2 linked regions of the Marinagarivorans cellulosilyticus genome follow. The protein of the gene in region 2 interacts with the protein of the main gene of each other region in a pairwise test. Links are inferred from orthologs where the notes say so. Each region holds a gene or a part of one and is shown on either strand. Other genes may lie near its edges. The genes, in order: rlmB and MARGE09_RS04280.

Region 1 (7,422 bases), 490 kb from region 2 along the record:
CTCAATCGCTGGGATACTGGGATGAGACAGGCCTTAACAGAATGAAGTTGTTGGATGACAGTCATCCGAATTACGTAACCAATAAAAAAGTTCGCGAATTTAAAGGCCGTATTAAGGATCCCTATAATAACGACCGAGGATCAGAATCAAAGCTGGAGTGCAGGGACTTTAATGTGCTCCTCCCGCCTAGGCCAATAAAAGATTACATTGAGAGTGATCAATTACCGGATAGAGAGTTCCCAAAATTGTCGGAGCTCAAGGCATGGCTAGAGCAGCATAGCGACGCTACTTAGTTGTTCGATGGCAAATCGTAGTGGGTCCTGCACTCCTGCCCAATATCAAATCAAAATACAGAAGTCACCCAGAATGCTATGAATCCAAAGTTGCGCCTCTACACAAAAGCGCAAACAATGCGTCAATCATTCGCCATCCCAGTCTTCTTCAGCAGCTCATTAATTTGTTCGCTTAGCTCATCATCACTAAGCTGCGATACCTCGTCTTTAATTTCCTCAATCAACCTTGCACGCTGCCTATCTACAAAATAGTCACCATCGATTTTATTTAACTCCGCTATTGCTCTTACCACGCCGGCTGAATCGAAGGCGTAGCAGACCTCCAAGTCATCACCCCCTTGTACTTTAGGTTTGAGGGAGTAATCGAGGACGCCCGTCAAAGCGCAGTTATAATGCACCGCCGCTTGCATCCACTCATCGAGCGGCATAGGTAGGCTTACCACGGCGGTACCCGCGCCAGTGCGAACGCTGGCTTCTAATTCGCTACCCACTTGGCGCAGGCGCAATGCACCTTGGCCCAAATCGACAATATCCGCCGTAACGGTGGCATTGCGTTTTACCTCAATACTAAAGCCTAATTCAGTGGCTTTATTGAGCTGGCTAATGCCATCGCCCCACAGTTTGCTATCGCTTGTGGCGTTATTGATGAAGCTAAAGCTTTTACCGGCGCCTAGGCGGGTATCGGCGGCGGTTGCCATATCTTCAAAGTAGAGCGTCGAAAGACCGGTTTCGTCGGCAAGGCTCACACCATAAGCCGTGTTCATGTAATAGCCGGCCACAATAGGCGCGTTCACATCGAAGGCATCACCTAGGCTGACGGTAACTTGCTCGCCTTCTTGCCCCTTGGCCAGCATTTCGAACGAGGTGGGGTAATCCACGTCAATAGCGGTATTGTCGTAGCGGGTATGGGTAATATTGCCCGCAGCGCTTTGGTCGCCAATAACAGCCGCATGCTTAGCGGTAAAATCTGATGGGCCGCTATAGCTAATAACAACACTCTGCGAAGCAACAGGCTGCAGGCCCACTTGCGCTGTAACTTTGCCTTAGGCCATTGGCATCAGTAGCTCTAAACCGCCTTCAATAAAAATAGCTAACGCCTGTGCCTTCGGCGCCAGTTTTTTAGCTGTTATAATTCGTGCGTATTCAAGCGCAAGGCATAAAGATGGCAACCAAACGCAAACTCCCCACGGGTATTCAATCATTCGTTAAACTACGCAACGAAGGTTGTTATTACGTCGATAAAACGCCCTATATGCACCAGCTTATAACGCAGGGGAATTACTTTTTCCTCTCCCGACCACGCCGTTTTGGTAAGAGTTTGTTTTTAGACACCCTGCAACAATTATTTGAAGCGCGGCGTGAATTATTTAGCGACCTATTTATTGAAAAAAAATGGGACTGGCAAACAGCTTACCCTGTGGTGCGTTTTAGTTTTGGTGATGGCGTTGTACAGGGGCGCGCCGCGTTAAATGACCGCATTAACCAGCAACTCAGCGACAATCGCGAACGCTTAGGCTTGCCAGCGAACACAGCATTAGATATACCCGGCAATTTTCGCAGTTTATTAATGGCCGCCCACAAAAAATATGGCCAAGGCGTTGTGTTACTGATCGACGAATACGACAAGCCCATTCTCGATAACATCGAAAACACCGAAATAGCCACCCAAAACCGCGAAGGTTTAAAAAACCTGTATAGCGTCATAAAAGACGCCGACCCGTTTTTAAAGTTTGTACTGCTAACAGGTGTGAGCAAATTTAGTAAAGTGAGTTTGTTTAGTGGTTTGAATAACCTTAACGACATTACATTAGATGCCAAATATTCTGCCATTTGCGGTTATACCGATAACGATATTGATGAGGTGTTTGAGGCAGAGCTGGCAGGCCTAGACCGCGATAAAATTCGCGAATGGTATAACGGTTACAACTGGCTGGGCACATCCGTTTATAATCCGTTTGATGTACTTTTATTATTAGAAAAGCGCGAATTTAAACCCTATTGGTTTGAAAGCGCGACACCCACTTTTTTAATCAAAAAACTAGGGGAACGGCAAATTAACACGCTAGATTTGGCTGCATTGCATTCCGATCAGGATTTGCTCGGCCATTTTGATGTTGACGCCATAGGCACCGAAGCACTGTTGTTTCAAACCGGCTATTTGACTATTGCAGCCGTAGACGAACCCATCCCCGGCATTTGGGAATACACTCTTAGTTACCCCAATGTAGAGGTAGAAGTTAGCCTAAACAAAGCCCTTTTACCGACCCAAGGCTTTAGCATTAGTGCCGTTACTAAAACGCGCTCCACTTTGCTGAAAGCCTTAAAAAGCCACGACTTTGAATTGCTAAGTGCGCATTTAAAAGCACTCTACGCCAGCATCCCCCACGATTGGTACCGCAACAATCCCATTAATAACTACGAAGGCCACTACGCCAGTATTTTTTACAGCCATTTTGCGGCTTTGGGTTTGCATGTGACGGTGGAAGATTCTAGCGTGAATGGCAAAGTGGATATGGCTATTCAATTTAATAACACGACGTTTATTTTTGAATTTAAAGTGGTAGAGGATAAACCCTTAGGCAATGCACTAGCGCAAATTAAAGCCAATAATTATGCGCAGAAATATGTGCGTGATGGGTGGGCTATTTATGGCATTGGAGTGGAGTTTAGTAAGGCGCAACGGCAGGTGGTCGCGCTGGAAGCGCAAGTGTTATGATTCGGGGGTATAGAGGCGGGATTTGGGAGGCGAGGTTCGCGGCTTCAGAAGCGCGCTTTTTCACTATCTCCCACACGCTGCGATAGCCTTACTTTCGCAAAAACGAAACTACAACACCAAACACACTCAAGACAATTAAAAACATCAAAGCAAGACTGGCCATTGTTTTATCAATAAAAGCATTGCCGGTAAATTGTAAGTAATGCAGCTTATACAGCAGGCTAATCAAGCGGCTATCGTCACCCTGCTGGCGAAGGGTTAACTGCTGCCAGTCTAACGTTAAATTCACACCGGTCGAAGTTACCGCCGTTAGCCCAGCCAAATCTGTTAATTGGCCGTAGCGCGCCGTATTACCTGCAATACTATCGCTGAATAACGATTTAACCACACTTGCCGAAGGGTTTCGCTGCACGCCTGAAAAATCCAAATGCTTTACACCATTCACGGTGTTCACCAGTAAATGCTCACCCGCTACCGATCTTAAAATCCGCACGCCTTGCCATTCGGGTTTAGCGATAGCGGCAACGCGTTGAATATCCTGCTGGGATACCGGTAAAAACAAAACCTCCAAGCGCTCGTAAGCGGGACCATAACCAGGCTTAAAAATAAACACGGCCCCCGTTACCGCCCACAGCAATAGCTGCGCCGCTAATAGCCACCCCAACCATTTATGCCAACGCCGTAGTGCGGTTTTCATCAGTATTGATTACGTATTTAATTGACGCTGACGCACCGCTTCAAACATGCAAATACCCGCAGCAACAGAAACATTCAAACTGCTTACACTGCCAGCCATAGGAATATAGGCAAGATGGTCACAATGCTCGCGCGTTAATCGGCGCATGCCTTTGCCTTCGGCGCCCATCACTATAGCTAACGGCCCCGTTAGCGGCGCTTGGTAAATATTCATTTCAACTTCACCCGCCGTGCCTACAACCCACACGCCGCTTTCTTGTAATTTTTGCAGGGTGCGCGCCAAGTTAGTCACGGAAATTAACGGTACAGTATCTGCCGCGCCACAAGCCACTTTACGCACCACCTCTGTCAAACCTACAGAATTATCTTTAGGGACAATTACCGCTTGCACACCAGCAGCATCGGCCGAACGAATACAAGCGCCTAAATTATGCGGGTCGGTAACACCATCTAATACCAATAAAAAAGGGGTTGCTTTGTCCCTATCCCCAACCATTGTATATAGGTCATCTTCGGTTAATGCTTTAGCTGGCTTAGCCAAAGCCACAACACCTTGGTGATTGCCATCGGCCATGTTATCCAAGGTTTTCCGGGGTTTTTCGCTAACCGCTATGCCGTGCATTTCGGCAATAGCTAAAATACTTTGCATGCGCTGATCTTGACGCCCTTGCAATACCAGCAATTCCAACACGCGCTCCGGCGCGGTATCTAACAGCGATTGAATGGCGTGCAAGCCAAAGACAACTTGATTTTTCATGGTAGGTCAAACTCACATAGGTGGGGCATAGGCCGCTTGCGCGGCCGCTAAATAATTGAAGGGGTAACAGAGGATATATTTAACGCTTTTTACTCACGCGTTTTTTCCCGACTTTAGATTTATCCGATTTTTTAAGCTTTTTGGCGTGCTTTACTTTAGGCGTTGCTAGCTTTTTACTTTTGCTTTGCTTTTTTGCGGTTTTATCTCTGGATTGTTGCTTACCGCTTTTGTTTTTATTTAAGCGCTTTGGGGCCGTTTTATCACCGGTATTGGCGCCATCGTCTGCACCAGTACTGGTAGCGCTGCGAGTATCCTCATTATTTTTACTCGCGTCACTATTGTTATTCGCTTTACTGTTTTTAGATTTCGCCGCGCTTTTTACTTCGGGCTTATCCTTTTTAATTCGGCGTTTTCTGGGTTGCCTTGCCTCTAATTCAAAGTCTACTTTACGCTCGTCCAAATCGACCCTAGCAACCCGCACCACAATAGGGTCGCCCAACGCAAAAACCTTACGGGTGCGCTCGCCCACCAAGTGGTGGTGGGCCGCTTCGTAATGGTAGTAATCTTGTGGCAAGTTAGTAATGTGCACCAAACCTTCTACATACAAATCTTTAAGCTCAACAAATAACCCAAAGCCTGTAACCGCCGAAATAACACCCTCAAAAACACCCCCTATGCGATCTTGTAAGAATTCGCACTTTAGCCAATTCATAACATCGCGCGTGGCCTCATCGGCGCGGCGCTCGGTAAGCGAGCTTTGCTCACCAAAGGCCAACATTTTAGCAATGTCGTAGGGGTAAACCGTTTCGGCTTTTTGGCTGCGCGTATTTTCGTGGCGCTTCACTTTATTGGATTCCACACCACCGCGAATAACACTGCGAATAGCGCGGTGTACTAATAAATCGGGGTAGCGGCGAATGGGTGAGGTAAAGTGCGCATACGCTGGGTAAGCCAAACCAAAGTGGCCTTTATTATCTGGCTGATAAACCGCCTGATTCATACTGCGTAACATTACCGTTTGAATAATTTGCGCATCGGGGCGGCCCTCAATCAGCGACATTACCTCTTGGTATTGCTGCGGTCCAATTTTGCCACCCTTACCAGCACGCAACTGCAAACCTTGCGCACCTAAAAACTCCATTAAATTATTAAGTTTTTGCTCTTTAGGGGCTTCGTGTACACGGTAGAGTGTAGGTATTTTATGGCTATCTAAAAAGCGCGCCGCGCAAACATTAGCCGCCAGCATGCATTCTTCAATTAATTTATGGGCATCATTTCGATGCACCGGCACAATGCGTTCGATTTTTCGGTTTTCGTCGAATTCAATACGCGTTTCAACAGTTTCAAAATCAATCGCCCCGCGTTCAGAGCGAATACCACGCAACGCTTGATAGAGGTTGTGCAGCTCGTCAACATGTTTAACTACGCTGGCATATTGCTGGCGCAAGCCAGAGCGTTTTTTATCGCGCTCGGCCAGCATCTGGCCAACTTTGGTATAGGTTAAACGGGCATGGCTGTGCATTACCGCTTCGTAAAAGGTATAACCACTAATGCGGCCGGCATCGCTAATGGTCATTTCGCAAACCATGCACAAACGATCTACCTCAGGGTTTAACGAACACAAACCGTTCGATAAGCCGCGCGGCAACATAGGAATTACGTGATCAGGGAAGTACACCGAATTACCCCGTATTTGGGCTTCGTCGTCCAGCGCGCTGCCGGGCACAACGTAATGCGCCACATCGGCAATGGCCACATACAAACGCCAGCCACCACTGCGCTTGCGCTCGCAATAAACGGCATCGTCAAAATCGCGCGCGTCTTCACCATCAATAGTCACCAACGGTAAATCGCGCAAATCGATACGGCCAGTTTTATCTTCCTCTGCGACCTCTGTACTCAGCTTAGCCGCTTCTGCTTCTACACTCGCAGGCCACACATGCGGAATATCATGCGCGCGAATCGCTACATCGATTTCCATCCCCGGTGCCATATGGTCACCCAGTACCTCACTAATAATGCCTTCGGCAGCGCCAAAGCGATCTGGCTGGCGAGTAATTTCGACACTCACAAACTGGCCATCTTTGGCGGTGATGGTATTTTCTTTAGCGATAAAAATATCGGCCACTATGCGTGGGTTATCGGGCCGAATACGCGCACTGCCGCGGCCCACACTGTAGCGCCCAACCACATGGCTGGTATTGCGCGATAACACCTCTGCAATACTGCCCTCGCGCCGGCCACGGGCATCAATACCACTAACACGCACTAACACCTCATCGCCATCAAACACTTTGCGCATTTGCCGGTTGGCCAGATAAATATCTTCTTCATTGCTAGGGGTAATCACAAAGCCGTAACCATCGCGGTGGCCACTCACGCGCCCGCGCACCAAGTCCATTTTGCTCACAGGGCCATAAGCACCGCGTCGGTTTTGAATAATCTGTCCATCGCGCTCCATGGCAATCAAGCGCCGCCGCAGCCCCTCAGCCTGATCCTCGCCTTCAATACCCAGCAGCACGGTTAACTTGCTTTTAGTCAGCGGGCCTTGCGCCTTTTCAAGCACCTCTAAAATAAGCTCGCGGCTAGCTATAGGGTTATCGTAAGTACGCGCTTCGCGCTCGGCAGCTGGGTCGATAATGGGGGGCTTTTCCGACAAGGGATGCGTCCTTTAAAGTGACAATAAGTAAGTTGCCCAAGAGTATACTCTTATAGCCACTAAAGTTTAATGACATGCGTTGACAATGGATCGCCCAATCCCTATAGTTCGCGCGCCTTAGAGCCTGCTGGCGTACAGGATGCACTAATATCGTGTGAGGCAGGAGCCGGTAACGATGTGGTAGACACTTTTGTGCAGCGCACAAAAAAGTTGCCTAACGCTAAGAGTTAAAAACAGCAAGAACAGCCCCCTGCCCAGGTGGTGAAATGATGTGCAGGATGCACGAATGTCGCGCGAGGCA
Region 2 (7,511 bases):
TCGTTTCATTATGCCCTGCATAATAGCTGGCAAATACGGGGGCAAGCTTCCTCTTTAAACGAAGAACAATCGGGCGTGCGCGGCGACAGCGATATTTTTATCACTACCAGCCCGCTGGTTCGCCCTGATGAAGTTAACCCCGGCGTTGTCATTGTGGCCGGCGAAATCCCCCTTCAAGCAACCGCAGATGACGACCAAACAACTAAAATTGCCAAGATACAAAGTATTTACGACGAAAATGCCGATATCGATAGCCAAGCCTTTACTATTAATATTCAAGGCTCGCCAACCTTACTGGGCTTAACCAACCACGTGCTATTCGGTATAGACAGCCACGCCCAAACCGTAGACGAAAGCTTAACGCTAGAGCAGCGTGAAGATATAGAGCGCATTGCACTCGACGATAACAACACCCCAGAGGCAGTCACTGCCGAACGTTTCATTTTAGGCACGCTCACCACCCGCCACCAAAACCTGAAGTACCACGACTACGGTATTTATCTACAAAACAGCTTGGAATTTAACGCCAATTGGGTAGCTTCGGTTGGCGGTCGTCACATGGTTTCCAAAGCGCAATTGCAAACACCCGAAAGTAATTCTGCAATCGACCTTCCCACCTTTAAAGAAACAACGGCACAGCTAGGGCTTGTTTTTAAAGCCGCAGATAACTACTCGCTATACGCAAGCTATGCCCAAGGGGTAAAACCTAATTATATAATTGACGACATTGGCAGCATCATTGACGAGCCTGAAAAGTCCGATCAATACGAGCTAGGCCTCAAACTTTTTTCCCTTGCTAGCGGCTTGAGCGGGACATCGTCGGTTTATCGCATTCATAAAGAAAACATTGTAGATATTCAAATTTGGGATGGTGTAAGGCGCGCCATCGTGCAAGCAGAACAATCGGTAACCGGTTGGGATATAGACATGACATACCAACCCAAAGACAACCTAAATATTGTTACCGCACTCTCTTTTCTCGATGCGCAAATTACCCAAGGCAATAACGCAGGTAATACACCAGCACACGTCGCCGACATTATGCTGAATGTTTTTATGAATTACCGCCCCACAGGTATAAACGCTAACCTACCACTAAGCTTCACATTAAATATGCTGCACGTAAGCGACCGCTTTGGCGACGATGCCAACCAGCAAATTTTACAATCTTTTAACGTTATAGATTTAGGTGCCGTTTACGACTGGCAGCTTGGCAATTCACAGTTGCAATTGCGCGCCGATATTAAAAATGTATTGGATACCGATTATTACGAATCAAGCGCAGGCCATCTACGCTCGAATACAGGAATGGGCCGCACCTTTATTGCCGGTTTAAGCTTAAGCTTTTAAACCGGTGCCAGCCCTTTGCAGGTTTAACTCGAAGGGATTTGCAGCTTCTGCCCTACCTGAATAGAAGCATTGCTTAAGCGATTATATTCTTGCAAGCGTTTCACACTCACGCTGTGGCGCTTTGCTATATCAGATAAGGTATCGCCTTTGGCAATTACGTATTCCGAAGGCAAGTTTTTACGCTTTTTATCGAGGTGCCAAGCCAGCCAGCTATCGGCAGGTGGCTGTTGTTCAAAGTAATGCTTCACACCATCAAAAATTGCCTTAGCCATATATTTACGGTAGCTATGGGTTGCCAACTTATTTGCTTCGTGTGGATTAGAAATAAAACCCGTCTCGACCAAAATTGAAGGCACATCTGGCGACTTCAACACCGCAAAACCAGCTTGTTCCACTTGCTTTTTATGTAAGCGGGAAATCCGCCCCATATTTTTTAAGACGTGATCTCCCACTTGCAAGCTATTGGTTAGGGTGGCTGTCATGGATAAATCCACTAATACACCGGCTAATATATTGTCTTTATCCGTTAAGGATACGCCGCCCACGCCACCTATTAAATCGGCATCGTTTTCTTTAGAGGCCAAAAAACGTGCTGTTTCACTGGTTGCGCCGGTGCGCGATAACGCAAATACAGAGGCGCCGCGCGCTTTCGGGTTTTTGAATGCATCAGCATGAATAGACACAAATAAATCGGCCCTTAAATCGCGCGCTTTATTCCGGCGCTCTTTTAGGGGGATATAATAATCACCATCACGAATCAATTTAGCTTTGTAACCTGGAGTGCTATCGACCATGCGCGCCATTTGCTTCGCTATTGCTAGCACCACATCTTTTTCGCGCAAATTTTTGGGGCCTAGTGCACCAGGGTCCTCACCGCCGTGGCCGGCATCAATGGCAATAATAATATCGCGTTTACCATTGGATACCTCTTTAACTGCGGTTACCGTTTTAACCGTGGGCTTATCACCATCGTAAAGGTCTATCACTAAGCGGTCTGGCTTGTCGCCGTGGTTAGGCAAAGAAAAACTGCGCGGCTTAACCGGCGCACTCATATCTAAAACCACACGCAATGTTCCATTACCACGATCGCCATAGCGAATCTTAGTAATGGGGGTATCATCAATAGGAACATCACCAAAGCCTTTTTTAAGCTCGGTATTGTGAATATCAATAACAACTCGGCTAGGGTTTTCTAGAGTGAATAATTTGTGATCCGCCGATGCCGACAAATCGAACACCAAACGCGTATTATCCGGCGCGCGCCACAGCCGCACACTATCGACTTGTGCCGCCTGCACGGCAGCAACGTTGCCAATAAATACAATAAAGCCTAATACCACCGACAATAAAAATGGTTTTTGCCATCGCCTACGCGACATGCCTAACCCCCTGTTCGAGATCCGTTCCCGAGAAATTGACAAAAAATAGACGGCATAAACAGCGCGCCTAGTACGCATTCATTAGTTTAACTGCTGTATTACCGCACTTCCCACACGAGTATTGGCCATTAATTGCGCCTCGCGCCCTTCCCCTGAAGGTAGCAGGTTAATGACGAGATCCGCCTTAGGCAAAAAGCCTTGGCCTTGATCTGGCCACTCAACAATGCACAATGCTTGACCATCAAAGTATTCTCTAATTCCCATATACTCGAGTTCTTCTGGGTCCGCCAAGCGATAAAGATCAAAATGATAAATATCTCGCTCAGCCAAACGATAAGGTTCGACCAATGTATATGTCGGACTTTTTACCGCACCTGAATGGCCGTAATGTTTTAACACGCCGCGGGTAAACGTAGTTTTACCCGCACCGAGCGTACCCGATAAAAAAATAACACCAGCAGAACCTTGCAGCGCCGCGCCGATTTTTTGACCCAACGCCACAGTATCTAACTCATTATGCAAAAACAGTGACAACTGTTCATTATTAGCCGGCATATCACTCATGGCTATTGCTCTACGCTTAACTTACTTAAGAATTTGACGAACGTAAGGCGCAAGCTCGCTTGCCCCCAAACCAAATTGCCCATGTTTTTCAGCCAAAGCATCACCAGCCTCGCCGTGCACACAAACACCTAACTGCGCCGCCGACGACAAGCTTAAGCCCTGCCCAATTAAAGAAGCAATAATACCCGTTAGCACATCGCCGCTGCCAGCAGTGGCCAAGCCCGGGTTGCCCACTTTGGCTACCACCGTGCGCTTGCCATCACAAATTAATGTACCCGCGCCTTTTAGCACCACCACACCACCGTATTTTTTCTGAATTTCGCTAACCGCTTCAAAACGGTTTTGCTGAACAACAGCGGTATTGGTGTGCAGCAAGCGCGCCGCTTCGCCCGGGTGCGGCGTTAGCACCCAATTACCACGGCCGGCATAATTATGTAGCGAGTCCGACAATAAATTTAGTGCATCAGCATCTAATACCAAGGGCTTAGTGGTTTTTAGCACTTGCTGCAATAATTGCTCTGACCAACTCCCGCGGCCCAAGCCCGGCCCAGCGGCAATAACACTAGCCGCCTGTAGCATTGGCGCCAACTGGCCGCCAGAATCAATGCCTTTGGTCATAATTTCTGGCTTGCGTACAAGTGCTGGCATAACGTGGTCGAGCTGCGTGGCCAAGCTCACAATGCCCGAGCCAGAATAAGCTGCCGATTCGGCTGTCATTATTGCCGCACCGCCCATGCCCAAATCGCCACCGACCACCAAAACGTGCCCGCTTTGACCTTTGTGCGCATCGGCTTCTTTAAAGGGTAATTCGCGTTTAAGCCCCGTGTAATCCACCGAAAAAGCGGCGGGTGTAAAGGCCGAATACAAAATGCGCGGGGCACCTAAACCGTCAAAGTAAACATCGCCAGTTAGCGCTGGCGCGCGGCCGGTCAATAAACCTAACTTACAACCAATAAACGTAATGGTCGCAACAGCGCGGATAGCCTCGCCTAACGTTCGCCCAGTGTTAGCACATAAACCCGATGGCACATCAACGGCCAATACCGGCAAGCGCGTTTCATTAATTTCACAAATCACATCTTGAATATTAGCCCGCAATTCGCCACTTAAACCCGTACCGACTAGTGCATCCACAATAACGCAGCCATCGGGTAAGTGACGGGCAGCACCCGTTGAATACGGCAAAATATTTACGCCTTCCTGTTTAGCGTATAAATAAGCGCGACGCGCATCGCCAGTTAGCTTTTCGGGTGGGGAAACGGTTAAAATTTGTACATCGCGGCGCACTTGCGCGGCCAGTGCCGCCACCACATAGCCATCGCCAGCGTTATTGCCCGCACCACAAAGTACAGTGATAGAGCCGTGCGGGAATAACTTTTCAAGCAGCTCGAACGTTGCCCTGCCAGCGCGCTTCATCAATACAATGCCGGGGGTTTTATGCCCCTCGATAAGCAGCTTATCTAGCTCGCGCACCTGCTCAGAAAGATACAAGTAACGCGGTAACGGCGGGACGGCAGGTTTTTCAGACATAACTCAAACACTTATAACAAATTAAAGCCGCAGTATACTGCAACAGTGCCCATTCTGCCCTGCTTTAGCCGCATCAACAGGCCCAGCAAGACTAGCACTGCAATAAATAGCCAATGGCTAGCGCGCTCACGTAAAATACAACCAACAATATGCCGCCCCCAATACAAGAATCACGATTATTGCCAGTCTATTACCTACCTTAAACAGCCACACAAGCAAGCTGCTATACGGCGCACAATTGCTGTCAGAGCTGCGACCTTATTGGGACTTTAATGCTTTTACCCAACGCCCCGGTCACTTAACTTGGGCACTTAGTAAAATCGCCCACCTTAACGAAGCGCAACTGTGGGCGCTGGATAACGACGTAGAACAGCAAGCCCATTACTTTGCAGGCAACTTCCCAACACTGTTCGAATGGCAAGCCCAGTGCGAGCCGGCACTGGTAACGACTCAATTGCCAAGCATTCCCTTTTGGCTGCATACAGATATTCCTGGCCGTAAATGGCAGCAAATACAAGGGTTTTGCGCTGCTACCACGCAAAATGCGCACGCCAACAGCTCGGCTTCTGCCATTGAATGGTGCGCAGGCAAAGGCCACCTTGGCCGCCTGCACACTTGGCTTTGCGCGCAACCGGTTATCAGTATTGAATGGCAAAATAGCCTGTGCCTACAAGGGCAGCAATACGCCAATAAACTCAAGCTACCGCAACAGTTCATCAATGCGGACATCCACAAATTACCGCTATCGGCAACTACAGCCCAAGGTACAATCCAGTGCGCAACACAAGCACCACACTGGATGGCACTGCATGCATGCGGCGAGCTGCACTGCCACTTTTTACACACAGCAACCCAGCATAAAGCCAGCACAATTGCCTTAGCGCCTTGCTGTTATCACCGGCAACAAGCCACACACTACCAAGCGCTTTGTACAGCCGCCCAAGCAACCGCTTTACCGGCCAGCCTTAATTTACAAGCGCTGCGTTTGGCCCAACAAAACCAAATTACTGCAGGTAACCGCGAACGCGAACAACGGGCAAACGAATTAAATTGGCGCTTAGGTTACGAAGCCCTGCGCCAAACGCTTCAGCCGGGCACTCCGTACAAAAATTTGCCGTCAAAACAAAAGCAGTCGCACGATAATTTTGAACAGTTTTGCCAATGGGCTGCGCCCAAGCACCAAGTTAACCTGCCAGCAACAATCGACTGGCCAGCTTTTGAAGCACAAGGCCAACAAGAACGCCTACAAATGATGCGCCACGATGCCATTCGACACTGCTTTAGGCGGCCGCTTGAGTTGTGGCTAGCGCTGGATAAAGCGGTTTTTCTCGAAGAACAAGGCTATAGCGTTAGCCTGCAACAGTTTTGCGCCAACCACATTAGCCCGCGCAACTTGTTGTTGCTGGCAAACCGTGATATTAACGCGGCTAACTCGCCTTTGAGCAAGCCTTACCCCCTCTTTAAATAACGAGAATTTTATGTCCACCGAGCAAACGCGTTTAGAAATTTGCAACCTGTCGTTAGAGATGTACCCGCAAGTTAAAGCTTTAATGGACGAAGTCTATGCTGAATTGGGCGGCGCGTGGCCGAGCCATACCATCGAATATTTAATTCAAGAATTCCCCGAAGGGCAAATTGGGATATTGGACGACAACCACTTAGTGGGCTTAGCGTTAAGTGTACAAGTTGACTATGCACGTTTTTCCAACCCGCATACTTACGAAGATATTGTCGACGCCAACGACCAAGTTAACAACAATTCCGAAGGCGATGCGCTCTACGGCCTAGATGTGGTTATCGCCCAAAGCCATCGCGGCTTACGCTTGGGGCGCAGGCTTTACGACGCCCGCAAAGAGCTGTGCCGGCAATATAACTTGCGCGCAATTTTAGCCGGCGGCCGCATCCCTAATTACCATCAACACAGCAACACCCTATCGCCAATGCAATACATTAGCGAGGTAGACGACAAACGCATTTACGACCCTATATTAAGCTTTCAATTGTCTAACGATTTCCAAGTTAAGCGGCTACTTAAAAAGTACTTACCTGAAGACGAAAAATCCGTAGGCTACGCCACCTTGCTCGAGTGGAACAATATTTTATTCGAGCCGCGCGATAGCGTATTAGACACACCAAAATCCATAGTGCGCGTTGGCGCGGTGCAGTGGCAAATGCGTGCCGTTGACTCTTACAAAGCCATGCTCGAGCAAATTGAATTTTTTGTAGATACGGTATCGGATTACCAAAGCGACTTTATTCTATTCCCCGAATTTTTTAATGCACCACTAATGGCATTAAGCCCACAACCCTCACAAACAGCCGCCATTCGCCACCTTGCCGAATACACAACCCAACTGCGCGATGATATGTCACGCATGGCTATTGAATATAACGCCAACATTATTACCGGCTCTATGCCACTGGCCGAAGGCAATGAAATTTACAATGTCTCTTACCTTTGCCACCGCAATGGGCAAGTCGACGAACAACGCAAAATTCATATTACGCCACACGAAGCCAACGACTGGGTGATTCGCGGCGGCGATAAGGTTAAAGTCTTCCAAACCGATGCCGGCCGCGTTGGCATTCTTATTTGTTACGATGTGGAATTCCCCGAGCTGTCGCGCATAATGGCCGAGCAAGGGCTCGACATTTTATTTGTCCCTTTCTGGACAGACACCAAAAACA

The links.
Region 1: the proteins of MARGE09_RS04280 (region 2) and rlmB interact in binary tests that used the Escherichia coli proteins (3 or more experiments, as listed by UniProt). The link is inferred for Marinagarivorans cellulosilyticus from one-to-one orthologs.

Annotation. Positions count from the first base shown.
Region 1 is NZ_AP023086.1:587,577-594,998, reverse strand. The notes cover bases 2,590-5,354. They hold rlmB (23S rRNA (guanosine(2251)-2'-O)-methyltransferase RlmB), read right to left. Parts: upstream 4,463-5,354; coding sequence 3,716-4,462; downstream 2,590-3,715. Other genes in these bases: rnr (ribonuclease R), read right to left, coding at 4,542-5,354; MARGE09_RS02265 (PepSY domain-containing protein), read right to left, coding at 3,098-3,706; MARGE09_RS02270 (ATP-binding protein), read left to right, coding at 2,590-3,009. Outside these bases: MARGE09_RS02280 (DUF6402 family protein), read left to right, coding at 1-293; MARGE09_RS02275 (hypothetical protein), read right to left, coding at 416-1,318; more of MARGE09_RS02270, read left to right, coding at 1,456-2,589; more of rnr, read right to left, coding at 5,355-7,121. UniProt on the Escherichia coli protein: Specifically methylates the ribose of guanosine 2251 in 23S rRNA.
Region 2 is NZ_AP023086.1:1,077,228-1,084,738, reverse strand. The notes cover bases 2,570-5,423. They hold MARGE09_RS04280 (NAD(P)H-hydrate dehydratase), read right to left. Parts: upstream 4,824-5,423; coding sequence 3,315-4,823; downstream 2,570-3,314. Other genes in these bases: MARGE09_RS04275 (methyltransferase), read left to right, coding at 5,062-5,423; tsaE (tRNA (adenosine(37)-N6)-threonylcarbamoyltransferase complex ATPase subunit type 1 TsaE), read right to left, coding at 2,811-3,293; MARGE09_RS04290 (N-acetylmuramoyl-L-alanine amidase), read right to left, coding at 2,570-2,729. Also shown: MARGE09_RS04295 (TonB-dependent siderophore receptor), read left to right, coding at 1-1,350; more of MARGE09_RS04290, read right to left, coding at 1,374-2,569; more of MARGE09_RS04275, read left to right, coding at 5,424-6,291; MARGE09_RS04270 (bifunctional GNAT family N-acetyltransferase/carbon-nitrogen hydrolase family protein), read left to right, coding at 6,302-7,511. UniProt on the Escherichia coli protein: Bifunctional enzyme that catalyzes the epimerization of the S- and R-forms of NAD(P)HX and the dehydration of the S-form of NAD(P)HX at the expense of ADP, which is converted to AMP.